4 regions of the Mesorhizobium sp. M7A.F.Ca.US.011.01.1.1 genome follow, and region 1 is predicted to be linked to each of the others. Evidence: riboswitches for the same ligand, from Rfam matches in the RefSeq annotation. Region 1 holds a riboswitch; each other region holds the start of a gene.

Region 1 (7,071 bases):
GGGCCCGTCCGATGTCGGCAGTTCCAGCGTCACGAACTGGCCCGGCTTGTAGCGGAACCAGGTCTGGTTGTCGGAGCGGAAGGTGAAGGTCTTCACGTCAGGCGCTTCGTCACTGACGCCGATCACTTCCAGCACCTGCAGCCTGTCGTTCCAGGGCGTCATCTGGTCGAGATGTCGATAGAGGCCAAGGTCCGTCATCGCATTCATCCTCTTGTCCCCTGGGCTAGGCGACGCTGCGCAGGGCCGGCCGGTCGCCTTCTGCAAGGCGCGGTCCGATGAACGACGCGTACCACTCGACGAACTGGATCACGCCGCCCTCATGCAGCTCCGAATAGGGGCCTGGTTCGTAGGCCGGCGACAAGATGCCGAAGGCGTTTTCCTCGACGATGCGACGGTCCTGGTCGTTGGTCTCGGTCCAGACATGGGTGAGCTCAGCGAGATCGTAGTCGACGCCTTCGACCGCATCCTTGTGGACGAGCCATTTTGTCGTCACCGCGGTTTCCGTGGCACTGATCGGCAGCACGCGGAAGGTGACGGCATGGTCGCCGAGGATATGGTTCCAGGTTGTCGGATAATGATAAAGCAGCAAGGAGCCGATGCGGTCGGTTGAAACGCTGTCGGACAGGTTCTTCTGGACCGCCCGTTTTCCCGTCATGGTGTAGCTGACGGCATCGCGCAGCAGCGGCGCGCGGGTGGCGCGGTACTGCCCTGCCGGATCGATGCGGAATATGCTCGGCAGGCCTGATGCCTCGCATTTGGCCCAGTGCGCGACCATTTCAGGGTCGCTGTCGGCACCGTTGACGCCGGTCACAGTCGGAGCCTCGGGGAAGGTCTTGCACAGCTCCGGGTGATTGGCGGCGCAGTGGTAGCACTCGCGGTTGTTTTCCCAGACCAGCTTCCAGTTGCCCTTCTCGACGATCGTGCTCTCGAAGGCGATCTTTGCTTCACGCAACCGGTGCGGCAAAAGATAGGGTTCGATCATCGCCCGCATCGGCGCGAAATCCGCCGGCTCCTTGGCCAGGCAGATGAAGATGTAGCCGCCGACGCTCTCGCAGGCGACCGGCTTCAGGCCGAAATCACTCTTGTCGAAACCGTCGGCCATCTGGCGGGCAAACAGCAGGCGGCCGTCCAGCTCATAGGTCCACTGATGATACGGGCAGACGAGCTTTGCCGCCGTACCCTTCTCCGCGTTGCACACGCGGCTGCCGCGATGGCGGCAGGAATTGTGGAAGGCGTTGATCTTGCCGTGCTGGTCGCGGACAAGGACGACCGGGTAGTCGCCGATCTGCACGTTGATGTAGCTGCCCGGCTTCGGCAGTTCGCAATCATGACCGATGAACAGCCAGTCGCGATACCAGATCAGCTCCATGTCGAGCTTGAAGTAGTCCGGATCGGTGTAGAAGGGCTGCTCCAGCGAAAAGCCTTGCCGGCGCCCCTTCAGGAGCCTCAGCATGTCGTTGCGGGTATCCATGTCCTGTCCTCGTTTCTAAGGACTGAACTGGTGGTGACGGAGGAAGGATTGAAACGCAGGCCGGCTAGGTGCCAGACATGCGCTATCCACCTCTTGACCGCCCACCGCGATCAGTCGAGTCTAACAATCTCGGGCTGGTTTCCGGGCTCTGGAGTTGTCCTTGCGGACCATCGCGACACCTTCCCAGGCAGTTGCCCAGTGGTCTCCCGTTGCGACTTGAACTCCACCACCGTTGCGGGGGCAGCGCCGGATTCTGACCGGCTTCCCAATTCTCCGCCTCGTCGTCACGAAGCGGCACCTGAGATGGTGTGATCTAACCACGATCGGGGGCGCGCCGTCGGCATGAAAACGACATCGTATCCATGCGGCGCGACACGGCATGCGAACGTTCCCGCAGACCGTCGCAGGCCGAAATCCCACCTCTCGGGCGGCCATTTGCCGGCTGCGATCTTCCCGAATCCGACCCTTGGCGGAGGTCAAATAAGGCTAACGGTTTCGAAAAGTGACTATTAGCTTGCTCTAAAATCGAACCGAACGGTTCGTTTCTGTTGACGGTGCGTGCAGGACGGTGTGAACGCTGGGCCTTTGAAACAGTCAGTGATCCGTTAGGTGGTTAAACCTAACACGCTGATATAAAGAAGAAAAATCTATCTCTAGACTCCCTTGGCACAATTTCAAGGTGTGGATTCATGGTCCACACGGAACAACTTCGTGATTGGAAAAGACGGGGCTGCCCTCCCACATCGGGGCTGTCCGAACGACGCGATTTCATTTCCAAAGACACGCCGCTAGACGGACGGAAAAAAGACGATACTGGAGTACCAAAAATGAAAAAGATCATTCTCACTGCCGCAGCCCTTCTGGCCATTTCCGGCAGCGCCTTCGCTGGTAGCGACCACTACGGTTCGAACGCCGCGACAGCCACTGCTGTCGACAGCTCGTACACCGCTTCGACCAAGAAGTCGGAACCGGCTGCTCAGGCGCCTGCCCAGGGTGCTGACCGCAACCTCTTCGGCAACAACTAACAGCCGATTCCCAGTCGACGGCGGGCTCGCCCGCCGCCCTGGCGAAATTCAGACATTCAGGAGTATTTAAGATGAACAAGATCCTCATTGCTGCCGCCGCCGTTCTGGCCATCTCCGGCAGCGCTTTCGCCGGCAGCGACAACTACGGTTCGAACGGCTCCAACCAGCCTGCCGCCGCAGTGGACCAGTCGTACACGGCTTCCACCAAGGCCTCGGAACCGGCTGCCCAGACGCCCGCTCAGGGCAGCGACCGTAACCTCTTCGGTCGCTAACAGCCAATTTCGCAAGCGACGGCAGCTGTGTCTGCCGTCCTGGCGAAATCCAGAATTCAGGAGATTAAAATGAACAAGATCCTTATTGCTGCCGCCGCCGTTCTGGCCATCACCGGCAGCGCGTTCGCCGGCAGCGACAACTTTGGCTCCAATGGCGCCAGTCAGCCTGCGGTTACTTCGGTTGACAGCGCGCATACGAGCTCGGTCCGCAACAGCGGTGGCCTCGTCGAGAAGCTGCTCAATTCGTCGGGCGACGTGGAGAAGTCCGCCCCTCAGGGCAGCGACCGGAATCTCTTCGGCCGTTAACAGCCGAAGCTGATCTTCAACAAAAGAGCGGCGGGCCTACCCCGCCGCTCTTTTTGCGTCCGAGAGGCGGTCTTGCCTCAGGCCGCCTTCGCTTCAGCCTCATGAAGGGCAAACGACCGTCCGTCAGCGTCGAAGATATGCAGGTCCTCGCCATTGGCGCTCAGCCGCAATGTCGAACCACGCTTGACCTCGACATTGCCGGGCAGCTTGGTCACCAACGGCAGGTCGGCGCGACCGATGTCGACATAGACCAGCTGAACCTCGCCGAGCTGCTCGACATAGTCGACCGTCCCCTCGAACAGATAGTCAGCGCCGCTGGCGATGATCAGGTCTTCCGGCCGCACGCCGAAGCTCACCGCAGCACCCTTCGCCGAAGCAGGCGTTGCGATCGGCACGGTTGCCTTGCGTCCGCCGACATGGCTGACGACGGTCGAATTGCCTGACTTGTCGATGGTCGCGGGCAGGATGTTCATGGCCGGCGAGCCGATGAATTGCGCAACGAACAGATTGCCGGGCTTCTTGTAGAGATCCATCGGCGTGCCGACCTGCTCGATATGGCCGTCCTTGAGCACCACGATGCGGTCGGCCAGCGTCATCGCCTCGACCTGGTCGTGGGTGACGTAGATCATGGTCGTGTTGGGCATCGATTCCTTGAGCTTGGCGATTTCGATGCGGGTGGCGACGCGAAGCGCGGCGTCGAGGTTCGAAAGCGGCTCGTCGAACAGGAACACCTTCGGATTGCGCACGATGGCGCGGCCGATGGCGACGCGCTGGCGCTGGCCGCCTGACATCGCCTTGGGCAGGCGGTCGAGATATTTGGTCAGCTGCAGGATCTCGGCGGCTTGGCGCACACGGCGGTCGATCTCGGCCTTGTTCTCTTTGCCGATCTTCATCGAGAACGCCATGTTGTCGTAGACGGTCATGTGCGGGTAGAGCGCGTAGGACTGGAACACCATGGCGATGCCGCGCTTCGACGGCGGCACGTCGTTCACCACTTCGCCGGCTATTCTAAGCTCGCCGGAGGTGATTTCCTCGAGCCCGGCGATCGATCTCAGCAATGTCGACTTGCCGCAGCCCGACGGGCCGACGAAGACGATGAACTCGCCCGATTTAATATCGAGGTCGATGCCGTGGAGAATGTTCAGATTGCCGTAGGACTTCTTCACTTGTCTTAGCGTGACATCGGCCATTGGTTTCCTCCAGTGATTGGAAATTCAGTCGAGACGCCCGAACCAGGCGCCGTAGTCGCCAAGCTCGATGGAACCGCTGTTCGCCTGCCCCGAAAATCCGTGCCCGGGCAGAGGTTGCAGCGATCGGCCGCCAAGGTCAACCTTGGCCGGCCCGGCTCCCAGATTGAAGACGCAGACGATCTGCTCGTTGCCTGCGCGGCGCGTGAAGGCGACGGTATCTCCCTCACTTTCGATGAAATTGATGTCGCCCTTGACGAGCGCCGGATGGGCACGCCGGAAGGTGAGAAAGCGCCGGTAGTGCTCGAGCAGCGAAGCCTGGTCGCCCTGCTGGACATTGACCGCTTGCGACAGATGCTTGGCCGGCACCGGCAGCCAGGGCTTTGCCGAGGAGAAGCCGCCATTGCTGGCGCTACCATCCCACACCATCGGTGTGCGGCAGCCGTCGCGGCCTTTGAATTTCGGCCAGAAGCGGATGCCGTAGGGGTCCTGCAAATCCTCGAACCGAAGATCGGCTTCGCCGAGCCCAAGCTCCTCGCCCTGGTAGATGCAGACCGAACCGCGCAGGGACATCAGCAGCGCCGAGATGACCTTGAGGTAGGCGGTCGGGTCGGCCTCATTGGCCGCCCAGCGCGAGGCCGGGCGCATCACATCATGGTTGGAAAAGGCCCAGCACGACCAGCCATCGCTGGCGACCTTGCCGAAGGATTCCAGCACCGAGCGGACCTTGGCCGCGCTGATCTTTTCCGGCGCCAGGAAGTCGAAGGAATAGCACATATGCACGCGCTTGCCGCCGGCGGTGTAGGCGGCCACCACTTCCAGCCCGCGCTGCGAATCGCCAACCTCGCCGACCGCTGCGGTTGCCTGATATTCATCGAGCAGGGCGCGGAACCGTTCGAGGAAGCCGAGGTTCTCGGGGCGGCTCTTGTCGTAGAGATGGTCCTGGTAGTTGTAGGGGTTGACCGCCGGCGCGGTCTGGTCGTTGCGCTCTTCCGGCGGCAGCGGCGGATTGTTTTCCAGGCCCTGGCTGTGGAAGTAGAAATTGATGGTGTCGAGCCGGAAACCATCGACGCCGCGCTCCAGCCAGAAGCGGGTGACGTCGAGCAATGCGTCCTGGACTTCGTGGTTGTGGAAGTTGAGGTCGGGCTGTTCGGCCAGGAAATTGTGCATGTAATATTGCTGGCGACTGGTGTCCCATTGCCAGGCCGAGCCGCCGAAGATCGACAGCCAGTTGTTGGGCGGCGTGCCGTCCGGCCTGGCGTCTGCCCAGACGTACCAGTCGGCTTTCGGGTTGCTGCGGCTCGACCGGCTTTCCTTGAACCATGGGTGGTTGTCGGCGGTGTGCGACAGCACCTCGTCGATCATCACCTTCAAGCCCAGCCTGTGTGCCTCGGCGGTCAGCGCGTCGAAATCGGCCAGCGTGCCGAACATCGGATCGACGTCGCAATAGTCTGACACGTCGTAGCCGAAATCCTTCATAGGCGACTTGAAGAACGGCGAAATCCAGATGGCGTCCGCGCCGAGTGCGGCGATGTAGGGGAGGCGGCCTATGATACCCTTGAGATCGCCGATGCCGTCGCCATTCGAGTCCTGGTAGCTGCGCGGATAGATCTGGTAGATTACCGCGCCCCGCCACCAGTCGCGATCGATGGCGAGGTCAGGCTTCGAGCTGGCCTTCAAAGCGGATTGCATCGTCTCAGCCTCCTTTCACCGAGCCGGCAAGCAGCCCGCGGACAAAATAGCGCTGCAGCGAGAAGAACACGATCAGCGGCACGATGATGGTCACGAAAGCCGATGTCGTCAGAATCTCCCAGTCGCCGCCGCGCGAGCCCAACAGCGCGTTGAGCTTGGCGGTCAGCACGATCTGGTCTGCCTCTGTACCGAGGAAAACCATCGCCACCAGCAGATCGTTCCATACCCACAGGAACTGGAAGATGGCAAACGAAGCCAGCACCGGGAACGACAGCGGCAAGACGATCTTGACGAAGATCTCGAAATCGCTGGCGCCGTCGATGCGCGCCGATTCCATGATTTCGCGCGGCAGGCCGGCAATGTAGCTGCGCAGCAGGTAGATGGCGAAGGGCAGGCCGAAGCCGGTATGCGCCAGCCAGATGCCGAGATAGGTCTTCGACGGCATGCCGAAGAAAGCGCCGACGCCATTATAGAGTTTCAACAACGGGATCAGCGACATCTGCAATGGCACCACCAGCAGGCCGATGATAACCGCGATCAGCAGCGCCCGGCCAGGAAACCGCATCCAGGCCAGCGCATAGGCGGCAAAGGCGGCGATCAGGATCGGGATGATTGTCGCTGGGATAGTGACGGTCAGCGAATTCATGAATGACCGTCCGATGCCCTCGGAGAACAGCACGGTTCTGTAATTGTCGGTGGTGAATTTCGGCGGCGCCGACGAAGCATAATAGACGCGCTGGCCGCGATCGCCTTCGAACGCTTTCGGGGATTGCATGACGAAGCTGCCGTCGGCATTGAGCTGCAAGGTCACGCCGTCGCCGAGATCGGCTGTGGTGCCGGCGGGATATTGCGTCGGTGCCGCCGATTTGACGCCGAAGGCGCTGATGTCGCGCTTGGCGCCGTCGCCGAAGATATTGCCCTCGAGGAGGAACTTGCCGTCCTTCTCGACTTGCGCCGAGGCGGGCGGCAGCCGGCCGGCTTCCGTCTGGGTGGAACTGGCGAACGAGTTCCACCATCCCGAGGCGATGATCTGGTTCTTGTCGCGCAGCGACGAGACCAGGATGCCGAGCGTCGGTATGGTCCAGATCGCGACGAAGATGAGCACGGCGATGTGGACG
Region 2 (7,071 bases), on a different contig from region 1:
GCCAGGATGCGGCCGTCGAGTTCGGGCAGCACGACATGCATGGCGAGGTCGGCGGGCGCCAGGCCGTGCTGGTTGGTCTCCCAGACGTCGCGGCGGGTGGTGGCGACAATGACCTGGAAGACAGGCACGCCGGCGCGGTCGAACAGGGTTTCGACGCCGGGCTCGGCGCCGGACGCGAAAGCGGTCGCGGTGATGATGGCGGCGGGTTTGAGCGTGGCGAGTGCTGTTTCCACGAATGCCAGGGATGATGGGTCCTTGAGGCTGGAGACGAAGATCGGGACCGGGGCGATGCCGCGCTGGCCGAGCGCTTCAAAAAGTGCGTCGATCGGCGCGACATCGGCGGCCAGCAGCATCGAGCGGTAGAACAGGATGGGGATGATAGGAGCGTTGACGTTGTCAGCGTCGAGTTCCTTCACACCCCCCTCTGTCCTGCCGGACATCTCCCCCGCAAGGGGGAAGATTGCGCTGTCATTGGAGATTTCGCCAATTGTCGAGGTTGCGGACGCGTCAGCTTCTAATGAAACGGGAAAAGAGCCGGCTTTGATGAAGTCCGATCTCCCCCCTTGCGGGGGAGATGTCCGGCAGGACAGAGGGGGGCGTGAAGGATCACCAACGACCCCGAGTCCTGGCTCATAAAACCCGGCTTTCGGCACTGGAACCGGCTCTGCTACGTCCGCATCCGATCCAGCCAGCCCCGCCAATCTCCGCACCAGCGCACTCATATTCGCCGGGCCGCCCTCGCGGAAATAGTCGAGCAGGCCGTCGAGCTCCTCGCGCGGCAGCGTCGAGGCTTCGATCAGGCGCAGATCCTCGTCGCGGCATTCGCCGGGCAGCAGCGCCAGCTTTATGCCGTGTGCGCGGGCGGTCGAGGCAAGCTGGTCGCAGCCGTAGCGCCACCAGTCGTAGCCGCCGAGGATGCGCACGAGGATGACCTTGGCGTGGCGGGCGACGCTGTCGACCCAGAGGTCGACGGACATGGGATGGCGCAGGTCACGCAGGGCAGCCAGCCGCATCGAGGGCAGGCGGCCGGCATCGGCCTTCCAGGCTGCCGCCAGTCCGGCGAGGTCGCTGTCGGTGAAGGACAGGGCCACGATATCCGCCGGCGTCTGCCGCAGATCGACCGGCTCGGCGAGGTCGTCGAGCGAGGCGGATGTCGTGGTGAGGATGTGCATCGCAACCCGTGTCCGAGATCAGCCGGCGAGTATACGCTCGATCGCCGGGCGGTTCAGCCCCTTCAGGCCGATGACGACGAGACGCGAGCGGCGGTCGTCCTGCGCCGTCCAGGCGCGGTCATAGTAATGATTGACGCGCGGCCCGACAGCCTGCAGCAAGAGCCGCATCGGCTTGCCACCGACCTCGACGAAGCCTTTTACACGCAGCACGTTCTCTTCTTCGGCGACGGTGGCGACGCGCTTTGCCAACTCGTCCGGATTGGCGATCGAGGCAATGTCGACGATGAAGGTGTCGAAGTCGTCATGCTCATGGTCGAATGCGCCGTCATGGTGGGACTTGCGGTTTTCGATGTCGTCCTCGACGGCGAGACCGAGCCCGAGCAGCACCGAGGGATCGACCTTGCCATGCGACGTCGGCACGATCTTCACCGCGCGGGCGGAATGTTCGTTGATGATGGCGTTGGCGCGGGCGGTGCCGGCGGCGTCCATCAGGTCGCTCTTCGACAGGATGATCAGGTCGGCGCAGGCGATCTGATCCTCGAACACTTCTTCCACCGGATCGTCATGGTCGAGCGTCTCGTCCCCGGCGCGCTGCGCCTGCAAGGCGTCCATGTCGTTGGCGACGCGGCCTTCGGCCAGCGCCGGGCCGTCGATCACGGCGATGACGCCATCGACTGTGGCGCGGCTCTTCACGCTCGGCCACTGGAAGGCCTGGACCAGCGGCTTGGGCAGCGCCAGGCCCGAGGTTTCGATCAGGATATGGTCGACCCTCGGCGTCAGCGCGAGGATCTTGTCAAGCGCCGGCACGAAATCGTCGGCGACGGTGCAGCAGATGCAGCCATTGGCCAGTTCGACGATGTTTTCCTCCGGGCAGGTGTCGATGCCGCAGCCCTTCAAAATCTCGCCATCGATGCCGATGTCGCCAAACTCGTTGACTATGATGGCAATGCGGTTGCCGCCGGCATTTTCCAGGAGATGGCGGACCAGCGTCGTCTTGCCGGCGCCGAGGAAGCCGGTGACGACGGTGCAGGGAACGCGGGAGACGGATGCAGTCATGGTCAGTCCTTCAGCAGGTCGAGGGGAGGGATGCGGGCAACAAGGCCGCGCTTCAGGCTATCGGGACGGCCGCGCCATGGAATCAGGCCGTCCTTCGAGGTGGCGAAGAGCCTGGCGCCGGTGACGAGATCGGCGCCGCTGGTCGCGGTCAGGTCGCCGAAGACATAACTCCAGCAACCGTCGCGCAGGATGGCGGCGCTCAGGCGGCGCTTGCAATTGCCGAGGCATTCGAGGCTGCGGATGCGGATGTCATCGCCAGATGCGGCGCGGCGCGTGTCGTCGGCCAGCAATTCGCCGGCGCGGGGATGAGCGTCGGCGCCGGTCTCATCGCGGCAGGAGGCGCAGACGATGATGGTGACGCCGGCCAAGGCATCATCATGGCCGGACGAAATATCCGCTGTACCAGCCGAAAAACTGCTGTCGTGGTCCAAAGATCGGGCTCCTTGCCCGGAAACCCGCCGGGCGATCGGATTCTAAAGTCGCAGACGGCAGGTCTCCTGGCTCGCGGGTCATCGCCTTGGTAGCCGCCTTCCCGGGAACTCCCCAGTGGCTTTCGGCCTTGGCTCTTCGCTTACAGTTGCGGGGACAGCCGCGGATTTGGGATTTTGCCCCGCACCGCATTCCCTCTTAGCCCTTGCCGTTGCGGGCAAGGGACCATCTGAACCGGATTTAGGCTTTTGCGGGCGGCGGTGTCAACGCGAGCTTACGACATGGCGATGTCGGCCAGCGCCGGCCCCAAATCCCCGGCAGGTGTCACTTCGATGCGTTCGAGCCCGAGCCAACCTTGCATCTGCTTCAATTCCTCGAACAGCTCTGCAGCGGTTTCAGGCGGCGCACCCGGCTCGGCATAGGCCGCATGGACCCGCAGTATGCTGGCCGGACGGTCGGCCTTGAGGTCGACGCGTGCCACGATCCTGTCGCCGAGCAGGAACGGCAGGACATAATAGCCGTATTGCCGCTTGTCGGCCGGCGTGTAGATCTCGATGCGGTAGTGGAAGTCGAACAGCCGCTCGGTGCGCGAACGCTCGAAGACGACCGGATCGAAGGGTGCCAGCAGGGTGCGGGCCTCGACTTTGCGCGGCAGGCGGGCGTCTGTGTGAAGATAGGCGGGCTTGTCCCAGCCTTCGACTCGCACCGGCAGCAACTCGCCCGTTTCAATCAGTTCCTCCAACCGGCCTTTCATGTCGGCCGGCGACAGCCGGAAATAATCGCGCAAATCGCCTGAAGTCGCCACGCCGTGGGCGCGGGCGGAAATGCGCAGCAATTCGCGGTGCGCGTCCTCAGGCGTCGGCACTGGAAGGTCGAGGACCGCCTGCGGCAGTACGCGCTCGGGCAGATCATAGAAACGCTCGAACCCGCGACGGTGCGCCGTGGTGATGCGGCCGGCCCAGAACAGCCATTCGAAGGCGTGCTTGGCATGGCTCCAGCCCCACCAGCCGCCCGAGCCTTTCTGGCCCTCCAGCGCGGAAGCGGCGATCGGGCCGCGCTCGGCGACCTGGCGGTAGATCTCTTCGATGTAGCCGGCGTGCTCGCGGCCCCATTTGGCGAGCCCCAGATACATTTCCTCGCCGCGCTCGGCGCGCTGCATGCGCCAGCGCATCAGCGGGTATGTCTCGACCGGCAGGAAGGAGGCCTCGTGCGCCCAGTATTCGAAAACAGTGCGCTTGCGCGTCACGGCCGCGTTGTCGAGCAGCGAGAACGGGTAGGGGCCAAGGCGCGAATAGAGCGGCATATAATGAGCGCGCACCACCGCGCTGACGGAATCGATCTGCAGCAGGCCGGTGCGGGAGAGGGTGCGGGCAAAATGCCGGCGGTCGGGCGTACCGGTCGGGCGGGGATCGAGGAACCCCTGGGCGGCAAGCGCGATGCGACGGGCCGTGGGGAGCGAGATCTTTTCCTTCATGCAGGCATCACTTTGAAGTGTTTTGACCGAGGGTCGAAAGGCTGATTCCAACCCATGCTAGCAGGGTTTTGGCGGCATCCATGTCAGGAGAGAAAAGTGGAGTAAAAGGCGAAGGAAATCAAACAGGAGCGGATCGGACCAGTTTGCCGCGATATGCCGTTCAGGTCGGTGTTTTGAACAAGGTTTGACTTGCTTCGCTGGAAGTGCTGCGCTAACCCTCGCCGCGTTGCAGCATAGGCCCTTAAAACGGTTCAGCGGTTAAACTGTCACGCTTCCGCATTAGGGTCCGGTGCTGTAATCAAAGTGGATTGGCGCCAACGGAAAACCGAGCATGAACGCACTCTTGAGCTCATACCTGCCCATCGTCCTGTTCATAGGCGTGGCGCTGGTTGTCGGCCTGGCGCTGCTGGCCGCGCCCTTTCTGGTGGCCTATCGCAATCCCGATCCCGAAAAGCTTTCCGCCTATGAGTGCGGTTTCAACTCGTTCGACGACGCGCGCATGAAGTTCGACATCCGTTTCTACCTGGTGTCGATCCTGTTCATCATCTTCGACCTGGAAGTGGCCTTCCTGTTTCCGTGGGCGGTGTCGTTTTCGAAGATCGGCATGCTCGGTTTCTGGTCGATGATGGTGTTTTTGGCGGTGCTGACCATCGGCTTTGCCTATGAATGGAAAAAAGGAGCGCTGGAATGGGATTGAACGACAGTTCAGGCACCCTCGTCGCGCCGAAGCCCAAGGGTATTATCGACCCCAACACCGGCAGGCCGGTGGGGGAGGACGATCCCTTCTTCCTCGAGATCAACAATGAGTTGGCCGACAAGGGCTTTTTGGTCACTTCGACCGAGGCGCTCATCACCTGGGCGCGCAGCGGGTCGCTGATGTTCATGACGTTCGGCCTCGCTTGCTGCGCGGTCGAGATGATCCACACCTCGATGCCGCGCTATGATTCGGAGCGGTTCGGCGTCGCGCCGCGCGCGTCCCCGCGCCAGTCCGACATCATGATCGTCGCCGGCACGCTGACCAACAAGATGGCGCCGGCGCTGCGCAAGGTCTACGACCAGATGCCGGAACCGCGCTACGTCATCTCGATGGGCTCCTGCGCCAATGGCGGCGGCTACTACCATTATTCCTATTCGGTGGTGCGCGGCTGCGACCGCATCGTGCCGGTCGACATCTATGTGCCCGGCTGTCCGCCGAGCGCCGAAGCGTTGCTGTACGGCATTCTTCTGCTGCAGAAGAAAATCCGCCGCACCGGCACGATCGAACGGTAAATCCATGACCGCATCCCTGAGCGAACTGTCGACCTATCTCGGCGAGAAGCTGCCTGGCCGCTTCAGTGACGGGGTGCTTGCCTATGGCGAGCTTACCGTTCACGTCGAGCCGCGCGATCTGGTCGAGGTGATGACCTTCCTGCGCGACGATGCGCGCTGCCAGTTCATCTCGATCATCGACGTCTGCGGCGCCGACTATCCGTCGCGGGCCAAGCGCTTCGACGTCGTCTATCATCTGTTGTCGCCGAAGCAGAATGTGCGCATCCGCGTCAAGGTGCAGGCCGACGAGGAAACCATGGTGCCGTCGATCACCGGCGTGTTCCCCGGCGCCGACTGGTTCGAGCGCGAGACCTACGATCTCTACGGCGTGCTGTTTTCGGGCCATCCCGATCTGCGTCGCCTGCTGACCGACTACGGTTTCGAAGGCCATCCGCTGCGCAAGGATTTCCCGCTGACCGGATTCGTCGAGGTGCGTTACGACGACGAGGCCAAGCGCGTCATCTACGAGCCGGTCGAGCTCAAGCAGGAATTCCGCAATTTCGATTTTTTGTCCCCTTGGGAAGGCACCGATTACGTGCTGCCGGGTGACGAGAAGGCAAAGCAGTAAATGGCTGAAACCTCGGTCCGCAACTTCAACATCAATTTCGGCCCGCAACACCCTGCGGCGCACGGCGTTTTGCGCCTTGTGCTGGAACTGGACGGCGAAGTCGTCGATCGCGTCGATCCGCATATCGGGCTCTTGCATCGCGGTACCGAAAAGCTGATCGAAGCCAAAACCTATTTGCAGGCGATCCCTTATCTCGACCGGCTCGACTATTGCGCGCCGATGAACCAGGAGCACGCCTTCGCATTGGCCGCCGAGCGCCTGCTCGGCATCGAAGTGCCGAAGCGCGGGCAGCTGATCCGCGTGCTCTATTGCGAAATCGGCCGCATCATGTCGCACATCCTCAATGTGACGACGCAGGCGATGGACGTCGGCGCGCTGACGCCGCCGCTGTGGGGCTTCGTCGAGCGCGAAAAGCTGATGGTGTTCTATGAGCGCGCCTCCGGTTCGCGCATGCATGCCGCCTATTTCCGTCCCGGTGGCGTCCATCAGGACCTGCCGCAGAAGCTGGTCGAGGACATCGGCAAGTGGATCGACCCGTTCCTGAAGTCGATCGACGACCTCGATCAGCTGCTGACCGGCAACCGCATCTTCAAGCAGCGCAATGTCGATATCGGCATCGTCTCGCTGGAGGATGCCTGGGCCTGGGGTTTTTCGGGCGTGATGGTGCGCGGTTCGGGCGCTGCCTGGGACCTGCGCAAGTCGCAGCCCTATGAATGCTATTCGGAAATGGATTTCGACATTCCGATCGGCAAGAACGGCGACTGCTTCGACCGCTACCTCGTACGCATGGAAGAAATGCGCCAGTCGGCGAAGATCATGCGCCAGTGCGTCGATCTCCTGCTCGGCAAGGAAAGCGCCGGCCCGGTGTCGAACCTCGACGGCAAGGTGGTGCCGCCCAAGCGCCAGGCGATGAAGCGCTCGATGGAAGCGCTGATCCATCACTTCAAGCTCTACACCGAGGGTTATCGCGTGCCAGCCGGCGAGGTTTACGCTGCGGTCGAGGCGCCGAAGGGCGAATTCGGCGTCTATCTGGTTTCCGACGGCTCCAACAAGCCCTACCGCTG
Region 3 (7,071 bases), on a different contig from region 1:
ATGATCGACCTGTTGCCGCCGCCCGTGTCGGTACAGCAACAGGCAGCCGGCGCGCTGGAAAGCGCGCGCCGCGACGGCACCGTGCTGGTGTGCTGCGCGCTCGGCTTCCAGCGCAGCGCCGGCGTCGTCGCCGAATGGCTGGTGGTGACCGGCAGGGCCAAAACGTCGACGCTCGCCCGCGAGATGCTCGCGGCCCTCGGCCGGCCGGTTCATCTTGCAGAAGCCACGGATCCGGTAGCGTCATGACCGGCAATGCCTATCAGGACCGCACCGACCGCTTCGCCCGCATGCTGAGGCAGCAGGCCGCATGGCCGGCCGCAATCGTGGTGGCCGCGAATATCCTTGCGCCGCTGGCTGCCTCGACGCGCGGCGCTTTCGAAAACTTGCCCGCGGCCGTTGCTTTGTCGATCACCGCCGCGAGCGCGGTGGCGGTGCTGATGCTGTCGACACTGCTGGCGTTTGACGCGCTGCTGTTCCGGACCATGGCCAGCCATGATGACGAAGCTTCCGGCGGTGCCGCAGTGGACGACATGCTGGCGCGCATGCGCCTGAAAACGGCCCCGTCCGCGACACGTTCGCTTGATGACCGCATGGCCGGCACGCGTCGTCTGCTGTTCAAGCAGCGTGCCGCCCTGGCTCTGTTTGCCGCAGCACTTCTGGCGGCAGGGTTTTGGGCGCCGCGATGAACAGGCTTTCGCTCAAGACCTTCACCTTGCTGCAGACGGTAACCTCCGTCGGCCTGTCGGCGCTGGCTCGGATGGTGACAGGCGTGCGTCCGATCTGGAACGGCAGCCTGCCGTCCGACCGGCAGCGCATCTATTTCGCCAACCACACCAGCCATGGCGACTTCATCCTTTTGTCGGCCTGCCTCAGCGAAAGGGAGCGCGCGATCACCCATGCTGTTGCCGCAGGCGAATATTGGGGGAAGTCGCGGCTGCGCCGCTTCATCGCGCAGGATATGCTGTCGTCGGTGCTCATCAACCGGCAGTGGACGAGACCTGAGGAAAATCCGATCGAGATCATGCTGTCGGTTCTCGACCAGGGGCACTCGCTGATCCTGTTTCCCGAAGGCACACGCAACATGACCGAAGAGCCGCTGCTGGCATTCCGCTCCGGGCTCTACAATCTGTCGACGGCGCGGCCTGAGGTCGAGCTGATCCCGTGCTGGATCGAGAACATGTCGCGCGTGCTGCCCAAGGGCCAGTTCCTGCCGGTGCCGCTGTTGTGCCGCGTCGTCTTCGGCGCGCCGGTGGCGATCGGTCCGGGCGAAGAACGCCGCGCCTTCCTCGAACGCGCCCACGCCGCGCTTCTGGCGCTCAACCCGCGTCCCGAGCGAGACGATTGATGCGCCACGAAATCTCCATCCTGATCATCGGCCTGCTGGCGGTTTTGACCACCGCCAGCATCGTCGCCACCATACTTTCTGCGCGAGCGCCGAAGCCGCTCAGTTCGACGCTGGTCAATCTCACCCAGCGCATCAACGCCTGGTGGGTGATGGTGGCGCTGATGACGGTCGCCTTCTTCTTCGGGCGTTACGGAATGACCATTCTGTTCGCTCTGATCTCCTTCGCTGCGCTGCGCGAATTCGTGACGCTGACGCACACCCGCCGCAGCGACCATTGGGTGCTGCTTGGCATGTTCGGCATCATCATTCCGTTTCAATACTGGTTGGTGTGGACCGCCTGGTACGGTCTCTTCGTCATCTTCATTCCGGTTTACTGCTTCCTGCTGATGCCGGCCATAACGGCGCTGCATGGCGACACCGAACGCTTCCTCGAGCGGATCGCCGCGCAACAATGGGCGGTGATGATCTCGGTCTATTGCGTCAGCCATGTCCCTGCCCTGCTGACACTCGAGGTGCCGGGCTTCGAAGGCCGCACCCTGCTGCTGATCGCCTTCCTGATCATCGTCGTGCAAGGCAGCGACGTGCTGCAGTACATCTTCGGCAAGCTGTTTGGAAAACACCGTTTTTCGCCGAACGTCTCGCCGTCGAAAACCTGGGAAGGGTTGATCGGCGGACTGGTGTCGGCGAGCCTGCTCGGCGCGCTGCTATCGTTCGTGACACCCTTCTCGCCGCTGCAGGCGGCAGCCGTGGCCTTCGTCGCCTGCTCGATGGGATTCCTCGGCGGGCTGGTCGCCTCGGCCATCAAGCGCGACCAGGGCGTCAAGGATTGGGGTCATCTGATCGAAGGCCATGGCGGCATGATGGACCGCACCGACAGCCTGGTCTTCGCTGCCCCGGTGTTCTTCCACATCGTGCGCTATTTCTGGACAGTCTGAGTAAACCGTTTCCGACCGCACTCAAAGCCGGTTGCGGATCAGCATGGTGACGACGAAGAACGCGCCGACGGAGCTGGTGATGATGCCGATCGGCAGTTCCTGCGGCGGCAGCAGCGTTCGGGCCAGAAGATCGCTGGCCAGCAACAGCACGGCGCCGAAGACGGCGCAGCTGGCAACCAGGCGCAGGTGCAAGGGGCCCGCCAGCGGCCGCGACAGATGCGGGATCATCAGCCCGACGAAGCCGATGACGCCGGCGACCGAGACCAGGATCGCCGTCGAGAAGGCGGCGACGAGAAAGGTCATCCTTCGCATCCGCGCCACCGGCACGCCCAGGCTTTCGGCGGCGTTTTCGCCGGCCAGGAAGGCATCGAGCCGGCGGTGGTTCCACAGCGCGTAAGCCAGAATGGTGCCTGCTCCCAGCGCGCCCAGCCAGATATTATCCCAGCGCGCCAGGCCAAGGCCGCCCATGGTCCAGAACAGCACAGAGTGGGCGGCGCGCTGATCGCCGGCAAAGACAAGATAGTTGGTCAAGGCGGTGAACATGAAGGAGACGGCAAGGCCGGCAAGGATCAGCCGCTCCGGGCCTTGCCCCCTCACCCGCGCCACCAGCAGCAGCACGACGCCGGCAGCCAATATGCCGCCGGTGAAGGCCGCGACCGGCAATGTCCAGATGCCGAAACTGTCGCCGAAGACGGTGATAACGGAAACCGCACCCGCGGCGGCGCCCGACGACAGGCCGAACAGGAACGGGTCGGCAAGGTCGTTGCGGGTCACCGTCTGCAGCAGCGCACCGACGACGCCGAGACCGGCGCCGACGCAGATGGCCAGGATCGTTCGCGGCAGCCGCAGGTCGACGACGATCTTGCCGACCGGCCCGGCCACGTCGTGCCCGCTGAAGCCGACTGCACGGCCAAGTGCTGCAACAACGTCGGTCAGCGGGATCAGCGTCGAGCCGTAGGCGATCGACAGCAAAGCGAGAGCGGCGATCGCCGCCGCTCCCACCATCATGGCCAGTGCAAATGCCGGATGACGCAAACCTGGAAATGCGTCGTGTCTGTCAGGACGCGTGCGACGCACTTCCAGGATCTTTTGTTCATGCATGTCGTTGCCCCAAAACCGCTGCGCACTTTTGGGCGACAGGCATCAAAACGCTTCCGGATGCATGGCCTTGGCGAGCTTGTCGATGGCTTCGATGTTGGCCGGTCCCGGCGTCAGTTCGGCATAGCGCAGGGCGACGAAGCGCTCGTTCTTGACCGCGTCCGTCTCCTTCATGGCTGGATGCGCCTTCAGGAAATCGAGCAGTTTCCTGTAGCCGCCGCCGTCCTGGTAATCGAGCAGGATGAGAAATTGCGGATTGCGCGACGCCACCGTTTCCCAGTCCGTGTTGCCCCAGCTGGTGTCCATGTCGGCCATGATGTTGTCGCCGCCGGCGGCTGATATCATGGCGCTGGGGATGGCGAACTTGCCTGCGGTGAACGGCTTGTCCTCGCCGGAATCATAGAGGAACACCCGCGTTCCCTTGGCGCTGCCGACCTTGGCGGTGATGTCGGCGAGCCGCGTCTTCCAGCCGGAGACAAGCTTTTCAGCCTCTGTCTCCTTGCCGAAGATCTTGCCCAGGTTCTCGACGTCGCCATAGAGCAGGTCCATCGAGGCGGCGGGGCGGCTCTTGTCGAGATGGACGCAGCTTTCCGTCAGCACCAGCGTCTTGATGCCGTGCGGAGCAAGCGTGTCGGGCGTCACTTCACCACCCGGCTTCATGCCATAATACCAGCCGGCGAAGAAAAAATCGGGCTCGACCGCGACGAGGTTTTCGAGCGTCGGATATTTCGGCGCCAGTTCCGGGATCGAGCCCTGCTCGGCCTTGAACTCAGGACCGACCTTGTACCATCCGGTGATGCCGGTCAGGCCGACGATCGACGGCTGCAGTTTCAGCGCGAAAGCCATCTCGGCCATGTTGAGATCCTGGATGACGGCGCGCTTCGGCGGCGCATCGAAGGTCAGCGGCTTGCCGCAGCTGTCGACCGTGACCGGGAAGGCCAGGGCTGTCGAAGCCAGCAGCGAGAAGACAAGCGAAAAGGCTAGGCGTTTCACGGGTTTGCTCCTTGTGGATGGGATTGGGTCGACTACGAAATGGCTTCAATCACGACGGCGGCGCGGCACGGTTCGGCACATCGAACACCGTCAGTTCGCGGTCTTCGGTCGGATGGCGCAGACGCAGCACATCGATGCCGAAAATCTCGCGGATCAGCTTTTGGGTCAGCGCTTCGCGCGGTGCGGCGAGCGCTTGCAGACGGGCATGGTTCATCACCGCCACCCTGGTGGCGAACGGTGCCACCAGCGCCAGATCGTGCAGCACCGCGATCACCGTCATCTCGAAGCCTGCCACGAGGTCGAGCAGTTCGCCGCGGGCGCGCGGGTCGAGATGGTTGGTCGGCTCGTCGAGGAACAGGATCTTTGGCTGCTGGGCGATGGCGCGGGCCAGTTGGGCGCGCTGGCGCTCGCCGCCCGACAGCGAGCCGATGGTGCGGCCAAGCAGCGGCAGCAGGCCGGTCCGGCGCAGCGCATCGACGACAATGTCACGCTCCTCGCTCCTGCGCCGTAGCCGAGCGTGCGGGACCCGGCCCAGCTCGACATAGTCGATCACTGCCAGCCGCGGATCGGGCTGGTCGGTCTGGCCGACCACGGCGATATGCAGTGCCCGCTCGGCGGCCGAGATCCTGTCCAGCCGGCGCCCGCCAAGCTTCACCTCGCCTGAGCTCGGTCGCAGCATGCCCGACAGCATGCGCAACAGCGTCGTCTTGCCGGCGCCGTTGGGACCAATGATGGCGAGGCGATCGCCAGCGGCCACCGACAGGCTGACCGCCTGGACCAGATCCCGCCCATTCGCCATGGCGCTGAGGTCACGGGCTTCGAGAAGCGCTACGGGCATCGGCTGCTGTCCGCCGGCTTGCCGGGATGGCAAAGCGTGCACACGATGATGCGATGATCGATAGAGCCGTCCAACTTTCCGTCACTTTCCAAAACTGGCGACGGAAGGAAGCTGGCGAAGCGGCCGACAAGACCGGGATTCGCGTTTCCTCCCGGCACACCCCGTCCGGTCAACTCAGTGATGGCAGGTCTCCTGGCTCGCGGGTCGTTGCGCCATCCTGCCTTCCCAGCCTTGCCGGCCAGTGGCATTCACGGATTTTGCTCGCCGCTTACAGTTGCGGGGGCAGCCACGGCCTCGACCCCTGGGGATCTCACCGTGTTCCCTTTTCACCCCTCGCCTTTCGACTCGGGGACCATCACCGCTTCAGCGTAGATTTCCCCCAATCGCTTCGCAATGGATTTCTCGGACGGAGTGGTGGGCCGGCTAGGGGAAACATGCATTTCACGCTCTCGATATGTAATAACATTACGCATTTAGAGGATGCCGCCTGGCGCTGTCAAGCGAAGCCCGCCGAATTTGGCTCGTCGGCGGCAAGGGGGCGCTCGACCGCTGTGCCATATCGGTGTGCGACTGTGACGGGATCGGTTCGATTGCGCGGGATGCGCAATTTCGATCAAACTGGCCGCGCCAGGAACGGCAGGATGATCTGGCCGATGCGAGGAGCAAAATGAACCCGACCGAGAAAGCGCTGTGGTTCGTCGAAAGTCATCTGCCGGAGGCTGTTGCACTCGACGATGTCGCGCAAAGCAGCGGCGTGTCGCGTTTTCATGTGACGCGGGCTTTCGGCGCTGCCACAGGCCGCTCGGTGATGGGCTACATGCGCTCACGCCGGCTGACCGAGGCGGCGCGCAAGCTGGCCAGCGGGGCGCCCGACATCCTCAGCGTCGCGCTCGACGCCGGCTACAACTCGCATGAGGCGTTCACCCGGGCCTTCCGCGATCAGTTCGGCACCACGCCGGAACTGGTGCGCGCGCAAGGCACACTCGACAAGCTCGACCTCGTGGAGCCGATCCTGATGGACCAGTCCTTCCTCACCAATCTCGAACCGCCGCGTTCGAGACCAGCCGGCCGTTCCTGATCGCCGGCCTCGGCGAGCGCTACAGCTGCGAAACCAGCGCCGCCATCCCGATGCAGTGGCAGCGCTTCGGCCCCTATATCGGCAACATTCCGGCCGGCGACGTCGCCTATGGCGTCTGCGTCAACGGCGACGATGGCGGCAATTTCGACTACATCGCCGGCGTCGAAGTGTCTGATTTTTCCGACCTGCCCAAGGAATTCAGCCGGGTGCGGGTGCCGGCGCAGAAATATGCGATCTTTGCCCACCGCGAACACATCTCGACCATTCGCCGGACGGTCAACACGATCTGGAACAAATGGCTGCCGGCTTCCGGCCACGAGATATCGGATGCGCCGGAATTCGAACGCTACGGCCCTGAGTTCGACCCACGCAGCGGCAATGGCGGGCTGGAGATCTGGATACCGGTGAAGGCGTAGTCGGTCAGGCCATCGGCAGCGCCGGCCAGCGATCGACTATCCCGCCGCCGGAAAACACCGCGATCGACCCGAACTGCTGCAGCACGGCTTCGCTCTGCGTCGGGCGCAGGAAGGCGTAGTCGCCGGGCCTTGCGGTCGCGTCGGCGGGCAAGCCCATGAACTGCTGATTGGAGGACAGGCCGAGCAGCCCGTTCGCCTTCATGCCTTCGGGAAAGACCGGCTTGGCCATCCACTTGCCGCCATAGAGATAGCAGCCCTTGCGCGGAAACCGGCCGAGCGCCTGCAGCAGTCGGGTGACCGCCGGTGGACCGGGCAGCATCGGCTCGACCATTTTCAGCATCGGCGTGGCGATGAAGGCCGCCGGCTGG
Region 4 (7,071 bases), on a different contig from region 1:
CCCATTTCGGTGACGAGATCGGCCGCCTCGATCAGCGCCGGCTTGGCATTGCGGCCGGTGACGATGACATGCAGGTCCTCGCGTCGCGCCTTCAACGCCGCAACCACCTTGTCGAGGTCGAGATAGTCGTAGCGCAGCGCAATGTTCAGTTCGTCGAGCACCAGCAGGCTGATCGACGGGTCGGCCATCAGTTCGAGCACTTTGGCCCAGGCGGCTTCGGCGGCTGCGATGTCGCGCTTCAGGTCCTGCGTCTCCCAGGTGAACCCCTCGCCCATCGCGTGCCAGACGACGCGGTCGCCGAAGGCGGCGAAAGCATCCTTCTCGCCGGTGTGCCACTTGCCCTTGATGAACTGGACGACGCCGACGCGCTTGCCGTAGCCGAGCATGCGCAGCGCCAGGCCGAAGGCAGCTGTGGTCTTTCCCTTGCCCGGTCCGGTGTTGACGATGAGCAAGCCCTTCTCGACCGTCTTGCTCGCCACCTCGGCATCCTGCACCGCCTTGCGCTTGGCCATCTTGGCGCGGTGGCGTTCTTCGTCCTTATCGCCAATGTCGGTCATGTCATTTCACCTTGAGCGGCAGCCCCGCCACCATCAGCAGCACCGTATCGGCGACGGCGGCGACCTGCTGGTTGAGCCGGCCGGCGGCATCGCGAAACCGGCGCGCCAGTGCATTGTCCGGCACGATACCCTGGCCGACTTCATTAGACACCACGAACCATGGCCCGCGCGGCCGCGACAGCACGTCCGCCAACCGACGGCATTCAAGCTCGAAATCGTGTTCGGCCAGCATGTGGTTGGTCAGCCACAGCGTCAGGCAATCGACAAGCACCGGCCGATCGTCCGGCAAGGCGGCAAGCGTACCGGCGAGATCGAGCGGTGCGTCGATGGTCGTCCAGCCTTCGCCGCGCCGCGATCGGTGCAACGCGATGCGTTCATGCATCTCGTCATCATAGGCTTGCGCCGTGGCGACATAGGTCCAGGGCGGCGGCAAGGCGGTCGCTAAAATTTCGGCGTGCGCGCTCTTGCCGGAGCGCGCGCCGCCGATGAGGAAGGTCAGTGTCTTGCGATCAGGCAAAGCTGTCGCGCAGGCTGGTCGCGGTGCCGGTGAAGCGGCCGCGCACCACGCCGACAACCGCTCCGAGCACCAGCCAGAACACGAGGTTGGTCAGCGTCACGGCCACCACGAACTGGTGATGCAGGCCTTCCGGGATCGACGTCTCGAAACTGTCGGGCTGGGGTGCACCGACAACATGCGGTGCGACGATCAAAAGGACGGCAAGGATCGCCAGCGGCAGCGACTTGCGGAACGCGATCAGGCCGAGACCGGCAGCGGTTGCCGCCACCGTTGCCCACCACCAGATCTGCCGCTGGGTGAGATCGGCGGCCGGCATGGCTGGCAGTTCCGGCGGCAGGCCGAGGCCCGGTGCCAGCGTGAACACGGCAAAGCCGGCAAGGCCCCAGAACACGCCCTGGCGCCAGCCACCGATGCCGCCGGCGAATTCGGAGACCGCGACCAGGATCAAGGCGAAGCCGATGCCGGTGACGATATTGGCAAGCACGCTGAAGGCGAAACGCTCGAAACCGTCTGCCGGCGCCCAACCTTCGTCTGCCGGAGCGGCTTCCGCCGCAGCCGGGGCAGCAGAGCTCATCGCATCTCCCGCCGGAGCAGTTGTGCTCATGGCATTGCTATCCGTTGCGGCCGGAGCGCCATGGTCATGGTGATGCCCCCCGCCCGCCTGTTCGTAGACTTCCGCCTTCAGGATCAGCGGCACAGTGGCGTAGGCCTGCATGCAGGCGAGAACGACGCCGGCCACGAGCCCTGCGATCGCCGCGATGAACACGACGTTGCGAAACAGGTTCATGATGTCAGCCCCTCGTCAGTGGCAGGGAAACGCCATCGAATGGCGATAGTCGTGAGCCGCGTTGTGGACCGCATCGATATGCGAGAAGCCGACAAAGCCCATCACGAAAATGCCGAGCAGCCCGGCGAGCGCGAGCTGCATGAAGCGCGACTGCGAGGAGACGGAGGCGCCGAGGGAGACGGAAGCGGTAGTCATGTCTTGTCCTTTCGCCCTCCACCCGAGGGCATCGAAGTCAGTTTCCTGTCGCCGGCAGGTCTCCTGGCTCGCGGATCAGCATCCTTCCCCACCTTCCCGAAGAAAAATCTTCAGTGGCATATGGAGAGGACTACCGCACACAGTTGCGGGGGCAGCCACGGCATTGGGCGAAATTCGCCCTCACCGCATTCCCTCTTGGCTCCAAAATGGAACCGGCGACACCGGTGACTATAGGCAGAATCCTCGCCTCCGGCAAACCAAATTCCGCCGGCGACCGTTGCGAATGCGCCATGAAGGTCAAAGCGATTTCGGCAGATAGCGCCACGTCACAAAGCCGCAGACCGCCGCCAGCAGGCCGAGCGTGACGAACACCGAGCCCAGGCCGAAGAAGGCCAGCGCCACCGAATAGACCAGCGGCGGCGTCAACTCGGAAAAGTCGAGATAGGTGCGGTAGACCGCTGCCATCTGAGATCTTTCATAGGAACGCACCGAGCGCATGAAGGCGGTCGAGCCGAGGGCGTCGAGCGCAATGGTGAAGAAGGCACCGCAGAGCAGGAAGGCGCCGGTAAGCAACGGCACGGTTTCGCCGACGAAGCCCGCCGCCAGCAGCGCGGCTGACATGGCGAAATAGGCAAATGTCATGGTCCCGCGGCCACCAAAGCGCTTTCCTGCCTTCCCCCAGAAAATCGCCATGAACAACAGCGCGTTGCCGGCCGAAACAAGCAGGCCGCCGGCCAGCTTGCCCTCACCCGTGATGACCATGAACAGCGGCCCATAGACGAAGAACGTCGTCCAGAAGCAGGAGCGGCCGAAGGCAATCAGCCAAGCCAGCCTGAGCCTGGGCTGCGCGACGAAGCGGCCGATATTGGCGAGCGGATTGACGGGGCGTGTCTTGCCCGGACGGATGGACTGGTTGTCGCCGAGGCGGTAGGTCCAGAACAGCGCCAGCAGGGCAAACGCGAACACCGCGACCGCACCATGCGCGGCATAGATGCCGAAGCGCGTGTAGAGGAAGATGCCGAGCGTCGGCCCACCGGTCCAGGCCAGCATCGACCACGCCATGCGCAGCGATTCGGCCTGCATGAAGTCGGTCTTGCGGATGTGGTCCATGATGTAGAGGTTGAGCGTGATCGACAGCGCGCTGGCGCCCATCACCCGGCACAGCATGCCGGCCAGTTGCCCGGCAAGCGTGTCGGTGACGAAGAACAGCGAGCCGACGGCCAGCAGGCAGGCGCCTGATGTGTAGACCCAGCGCCGGGCAAAACGGCGGATCAGCATCGGCATGAACAATGTCACCGACAGGCCGAGCATCGCCACGACTGTGTAGAGCATCGACACGATCTGCTCGTTGTGCAGGATCTCGTAGGCCTGGATCGGGATGACGCTCGACACCGTGGCGCGGGCGAAGGATTCAACCGCATAGAGCGACGCGAAGGTGCGCGCGTCCGCGGCCTTGAGAGCCGGCAGCCAGATCGGATGGCGCACATGGGTGGACATTGCTTTCCCCGAAGCAGATTCACCGGGTCAAATCTGACGTGGCGACCCCAGTGCCAATAAGAGGAAACCGACGTGCATCCGGCAAAAGCGAAGCCGGCCAAAGGCTTCCCGGCACTGGCCCAATGCCGCGGCCGATCCGGCGTTATCGGCAGGATTGCCGGTCTTCTTTTGTGCGGGGCAACCGTGATAGTCCTCCAGAGGGGCTGAATCAGAATGCGAGACCATGAGCATCCAAACGCCGACCGCACCCGTTCAGGATCGACCAAAGCGCATCGTCGCCATCGACATCGTGCGCGGCATCGCGCTGATCGCCATGGCAAGCTACCATTTCACCTGGGACCTGGAGTTCTTCGGCTACACCGATCCCGGCCTGACCGCCTTCGGCTGGTGGAAGATCTACGCGCGCGGCATCGCTTCGACCTTCCTGTTCCTGGTCGGCGTCAGCCTGTATCTCGCCCATGGCCGACAAATCCGCTGGAACGGCTTCTGGAAGCGGTTCGCCATGGTCGCCGGAGCCGCGATCGCGATATCGGTCGTCACCCGTATCGCCACGCCGGATGGATTCATCTTCTTCGGCATTTTGCACGAGATCGCGCTGGCCAGCCTGCTCGGCCTCGCCTTTCTGCGGCTGCCGGCACTGCTGACGCTTGTCGTCGCCGCGCTCGTCATTGCGGCGCCTGTCTATCTGCGCCTCGAGGCGTTCGATCACCCATGGCTGTGGTGGGTAGGCCTGTCGGCTAACAATCCACGCTCCAACGACTACGTTCCGTTGTTTCCATGGTTCGGCGCCGTGCTTGCGGGCATCGCGGTGACGAAACTCGCCGCCGGTTCAGGCGTGCTTACCCGGCTTGCCGAATTGGCGCCCGGTCGCTGGGCCAACCCGCTGGTCTTTATCGGCCGGCACAGCCTGGCGTTCTACCTGATCCACCAGCCATTGCTGATCGGCTGCGTCTGGCTGTTCTCGCAGATCATGCCGGCGCAGGTCGAAACCCCGCAGGTGAATTTCCTCAAAACCTGCCAGCTGTCCTGCGAGCAGTCGCGCGACACCGAGTTCTGTACGAGCTACTGTGTCTGCATGCTCGATACGCTCGAGGGCGAGGCGACGCTTGATCGGCTCTACAACAACGACCAGACTGCGGAATGGAAGACGCATCTGTCCGATCTCGCCGGCATGTGTACCGCCAAGACGGACGGCAAGTTGATGGAGGAAGGGGTCAAATGACCGAGAACCAGCCGAAGCCGGGGCTCATACCGTGGCCGCCGCTGATCTACACCGCCGCCATCGCCATCAGCATCGCGCTGGGCCTGCTCTATCCCCTGCCCTGGATCGGTGACCTCCTGGGCGACATTCTTTTCGCCGCCGGCTGGGTGGTGCTGCTTGCCGTTGCAGCGCTCTGGGTCACCGCGATCCGCACCATGGTCCGCGCCAAGACCACGCTGAACCCGAACGCTGTGCCCGATCACCTGGTCACCACGGGTCCCTTCGGCATCACCCGCAATCCGATGTATCTGGCCAACACCCTGCTGTTGATCGGCGTCGCCTTTGTCTCGGGCATCGTGTGGTTCCTGCCGCTCGCGTTCATCGCCGCCTATGCCACGCAGAAGATGGCGATCGAAGGCGAGGAAAAGGTGCTGGCGGCGAAATTCGGCAAGAAATACCGCGACTACGCCAAACGCGTGCGCCGCTGGATTTGAGCTGGCGCTCCGGTTTCCATCGCGGAGAGGTTTTGACAAGTGCACACTTCGGCGATTAGCCTAAGTCTTGCGAACTTCGTCATCCTAGGGCGAAGCAGGAGCGCAGCTCCGTCGCGGAGACCCTAGGATGACGAAGAAATGGACGTTTCCGCTAATTCCGACGCTAACGCCCGATAGAATCCAGTCCGCTCAGGTATTCACGCCAAGCTCGACCAGCCGCTCCACACAAGACTCCTCGGCCTGGTCGAGTTCAGCCAGCGTCTCCTCGAGGTCGCGGCGCTTCTGCCGGAGATCCTCGCGCTTTTCCTCGATGCGCTTGATCATCAGGTTGAGCTGGCCGACTTCGCCGGGCGGCTCCTTGTACATCTGGATGATTTCGCGGATTTCGTTGATCGAGAAACCAAGCCTCTTGCCGCGCATGATCTGACGGATGAGGTGCCGGTCGGAGGGGCGAAACAGGCGCGTGCGGCCACGCCGCACCGGCTGCACCAGCCCTTCGTCCTCGTAAAAGCGCAGCGTCCGCGTCGACACGTCGAACTCGCGGGTCAACTCGGTGATCGAATAATATTCTCGCATTGCCACTCCCGCACGCCGAAACCAAGGGGCGATCGCCATGCCGGCGTCACCCTTATGTCCCGAACCAAAACCCATGCCATGCCGGAATCGACATGGCGCCCCGCACAAGCCTCGCACGGCATTTACGTAAAAGTCAATTAAGCCAAAAGGCGTGCCTTCAGGGCACACCGAACCACCACGTGGCAATGCCGAGAAATGCAAAGAAACCGACGACGTCGGTAACCGTGGTGACGAAGACCGCCGAAGCGACCGCCGGATCGATCTTGAAACGATCGAGCAGCAGCGGGATCAGGATGCCGGCCAGGGCGGCCACGAACATGTTGATGATCATCGCCGCCGCGATGATGCCGCCCAGATTGGGGTCACGGAACCAGGCTGCGGCAACGATGCCGATCAGGATGGCGAAGACGATGCCGTTGATGAAGCCGACACCCATCTCGCGGCGAATGATGCGGCCGGCATTGTAGATGTCGAGATCCCTGGTCGCCAACGCCCGCACGGTGACGGTCATGGTTTGCGAGCCGGCATTGCCGCCCATGCCGGCGACGATCGGCATCAGCACCGCCAGTGCGACGATGTGTTCGATCGTGCGGTCGAACAGGCTGATCACCGACGCCGCCAGGAACGCGGTCAGAAGGTTGATCAGCAACCACGGAACGCGTGAGCGCGAGGTCGAAAAGATGCTGTCGGAAAGCTCTTCGTCGCCGACGCCGCCCATGCGCATCAGATCTTCCTCTGCCTCCTGCTGGATGACGTCGACGACATCGTCGATGGTCAGAACGCCAACCAGCCGTTCGTTCTCGTCGACGACCGCGGCCGACAAAAGATCGTACTGCTCGAATTCCCGCGCCGCCTCTTCCTGGTCCATGGTGGCCGGAATGGCGTGCCGCGTCTCGTGCATCACTTCCTCGACCTTGACCGAACGCTTGGTCCTCAGGATCTGGTCGAGGTCGATGGCGCCGAGCAGCTTGAAGCTCGGATCGATGACGAAGATCTGGCTGAAGCGCTCGGGAAGGTTGTTGTCCTCGCGCATGTAGTCGATGGTCTGGCCGATCGTCCAGAACGGCGGAACCGCGACGAACTCGGTCTGCATGCGGCGGCCGGCCGTCTCTTCGGGATAATCAAGCGATCGGCGCAGCCTGATCCGCTCGGTGAACGGCAGTTGCGACAGGATCTCGTCCTGGTCTTCCTGGTCGAGATCCTCGAGAATGTAGACGGCGTCGTCGGAATCGAGCTCCTGCACCGCC

Evidence for each region. Region 1 has a riboswitch for cobalamin ahead of EOA13_RS03275 (aromatic ring-hydroxylating dioxygenase subunit alpha). Riboswitches for the same ligand answer to the same signal wherever they lie in the genome.
Region 2: it holds a riboswitch for cobalamin, as region 1 does, so the genes downstream of both, EOA13_RS13600 (DUF1636 family protein) here and EOA13_RS03275 (aromatic ring-hydroxylating dioxygenase subunit alpha) in region 1, are expected to answer to the same signal.
Region 3: it holds a riboswitch for cobalamin, as region 1 does, so the genes downstream of both, EOA13_RS01375 (ABC transporter ATP-binding protein) here and EOA13_RS03275 (aromatic ring-hydroxylating dioxygenase subunit alpha) in region 1, are expected to answer to the same signal.
Region 4: it holds a riboswitch for cobalamin, as region 1 does, so the genes downstream of both, EOA13_RS35585 (CbtB domain-containing protein) here and EOA13_RS03275 (aromatic ring-hydroxylating dioxygenase subunit alpha) in region 1, are expected to answer to the same signal.

What each region holds. Positions count from the first base shown of each region.
Region 1 covers NZ_RZRT01000002.1:141,269-148,339, forward strand. Annotated here, with positions in the region: gene EOA13_RS03270 (hybrid-cluster NAD(P)-dependent oxidoreductase) at 1-198, opposite strand, end outside; gene EOA13_RS03275 (aromatic ring-hydroxylating dioxygenase subunit alpha) at 224-1,471, opposite strand; cobalamin riboswitch at 1,586-1,788, opposite strand; gene EOA13_RS03280 (DUF680 domain-containing protein) at 2,299-2,496, shown strand; gene EOA13_RS03285 (DUF680 domain-containing protein) at 2,568-2,768, shown strand; gene EOA13_RS03290 (DUF680 domain-containing protein) at 2,838-3,074, shown strand; gene ugpC (sn-glycerol-3-phosphate ABC transporter ATP-binding protein UgpC) at 3,152-4,264, opposite strand; gene EOA13_RS03300 (alpha-glucosidase) at 4,289-5,953, opposite strand; gene EOA13_RS03305 (carbohydrate ABC transporter permease) at 5,958-7,071, opposite strand, start outside.
Region 2 covers NZ_RZRT01000010.1:114,792-121,862, forward strand. Annotated here, with positions in the region: gene EOA13_RS13590 (cobaltochelatase subunit CobN) at 1-1,172, opposite strand, end outside; gene cobW (cobalamin biosynthesis protein CobW) at 1,191-2,228, opposite strand; gene EOA13_RS13600 (DUF1636 family protein) at 2,231-2,659, opposite strand; cobalamin riboswitch at 2,698-2,902, opposite strand; gene EOA13_RS13605 (winged helix-turn-helix domain-containing protein) at 2,932-4,131, opposite strand; gene EOA13_RS13610 (NADH-quinone oxidoreductase subunit A) at 4,463-4,828, shown strand; gene EOA13_RS13615 (NADH-quinone oxidoreductase subunit B) at 4,819-5,400, shown strand; gene EOA13_RS13620 (NADH-quinone oxidoreductase subunit C) at 5,405-6,007, shown strand; gene EOA13_RS13625 (NADH-quinone oxidoreductase subunit D) at 6,008-7,071, shown strand, end outside.
Region 3 covers NZ_RZRT01000001.1:276,295-283,365, forward strand. Annotated here, with positions in the region: gene EOA13_RS01345 (phosphatase PAP2/dual specificity phosphatase family protein) at 1-246, shown strand, start outside; gene EOA13_RS01350 (hypothetical protein) at 243-686, shown strand; gene EOA13_RS01355 (lysophospholipid acyltransferase family protein) at 683-1,345, shown strand; gene EOA13_RS01360 (phosphatidate cytidylyltransferase) at 1,345-2,280, shown strand; gene EOA13_RS01365 (iron ABC transporter permease) at 2,302-3,288, opposite strand; gene EOA13_RS01370 (ABC transporter substrate-binding protein) at 3,424-4,371, opposite strand; gene EOA13_RS01375 (ABC transporter ATP-binding protein) at 4,421-5,209, opposite strand; cobalamin riboswitch at 5,374-5,581, opposite strand; partial or broken gene EOA13_RS01380 (AraC family transcriptional regulator) at 5,877-6,703, shown strand; gene EOA13_RS01385 (alanine racemase) at 6,708-7,071, opposite strand, start outside.
Region 4 covers NZ_RZRT01000102.1:437-7,507, forward strand. Annotated here, with positions in the region: gene cobO (cob(I)yrinic acid a,c-diamide adenosyltransferase) at 1-557, opposite strand, end outside; gene cobU (bifunctional adenosylcobinamide kinase/adenosylcobinamide-phosphate guanylyltransferase) at 559-1,074, opposite strand; gene EOA13_RS35580 (CbtA family protein) at 1,067-1,861, opposite strand; gene EOA13_RS35585 (CbtB domain-containing protein) at 1,877-2,056, opposite strand; cobalamin riboswitch at 2,092-2,288, opposite strand; gene EOA13_RS35590 (MFS transporter) at 2,354-3,553, opposite strand; gene EOA13_RS35595 (DUF1624 domain-containing protein) at 3,777-4,775, shown strand; gene EOA13_RS35600 (isoprenylcysteine carboxylmethyltransferase family protein) at 4,772-5,248, shown strand; gene EOA13_RS35605 (MerR family DNA-binding transcriptional regulator) at 5,438-5,824, opposite strand; gene mgtE (magnesium transporter) at 5,982-7,071, opposite strand, start outside.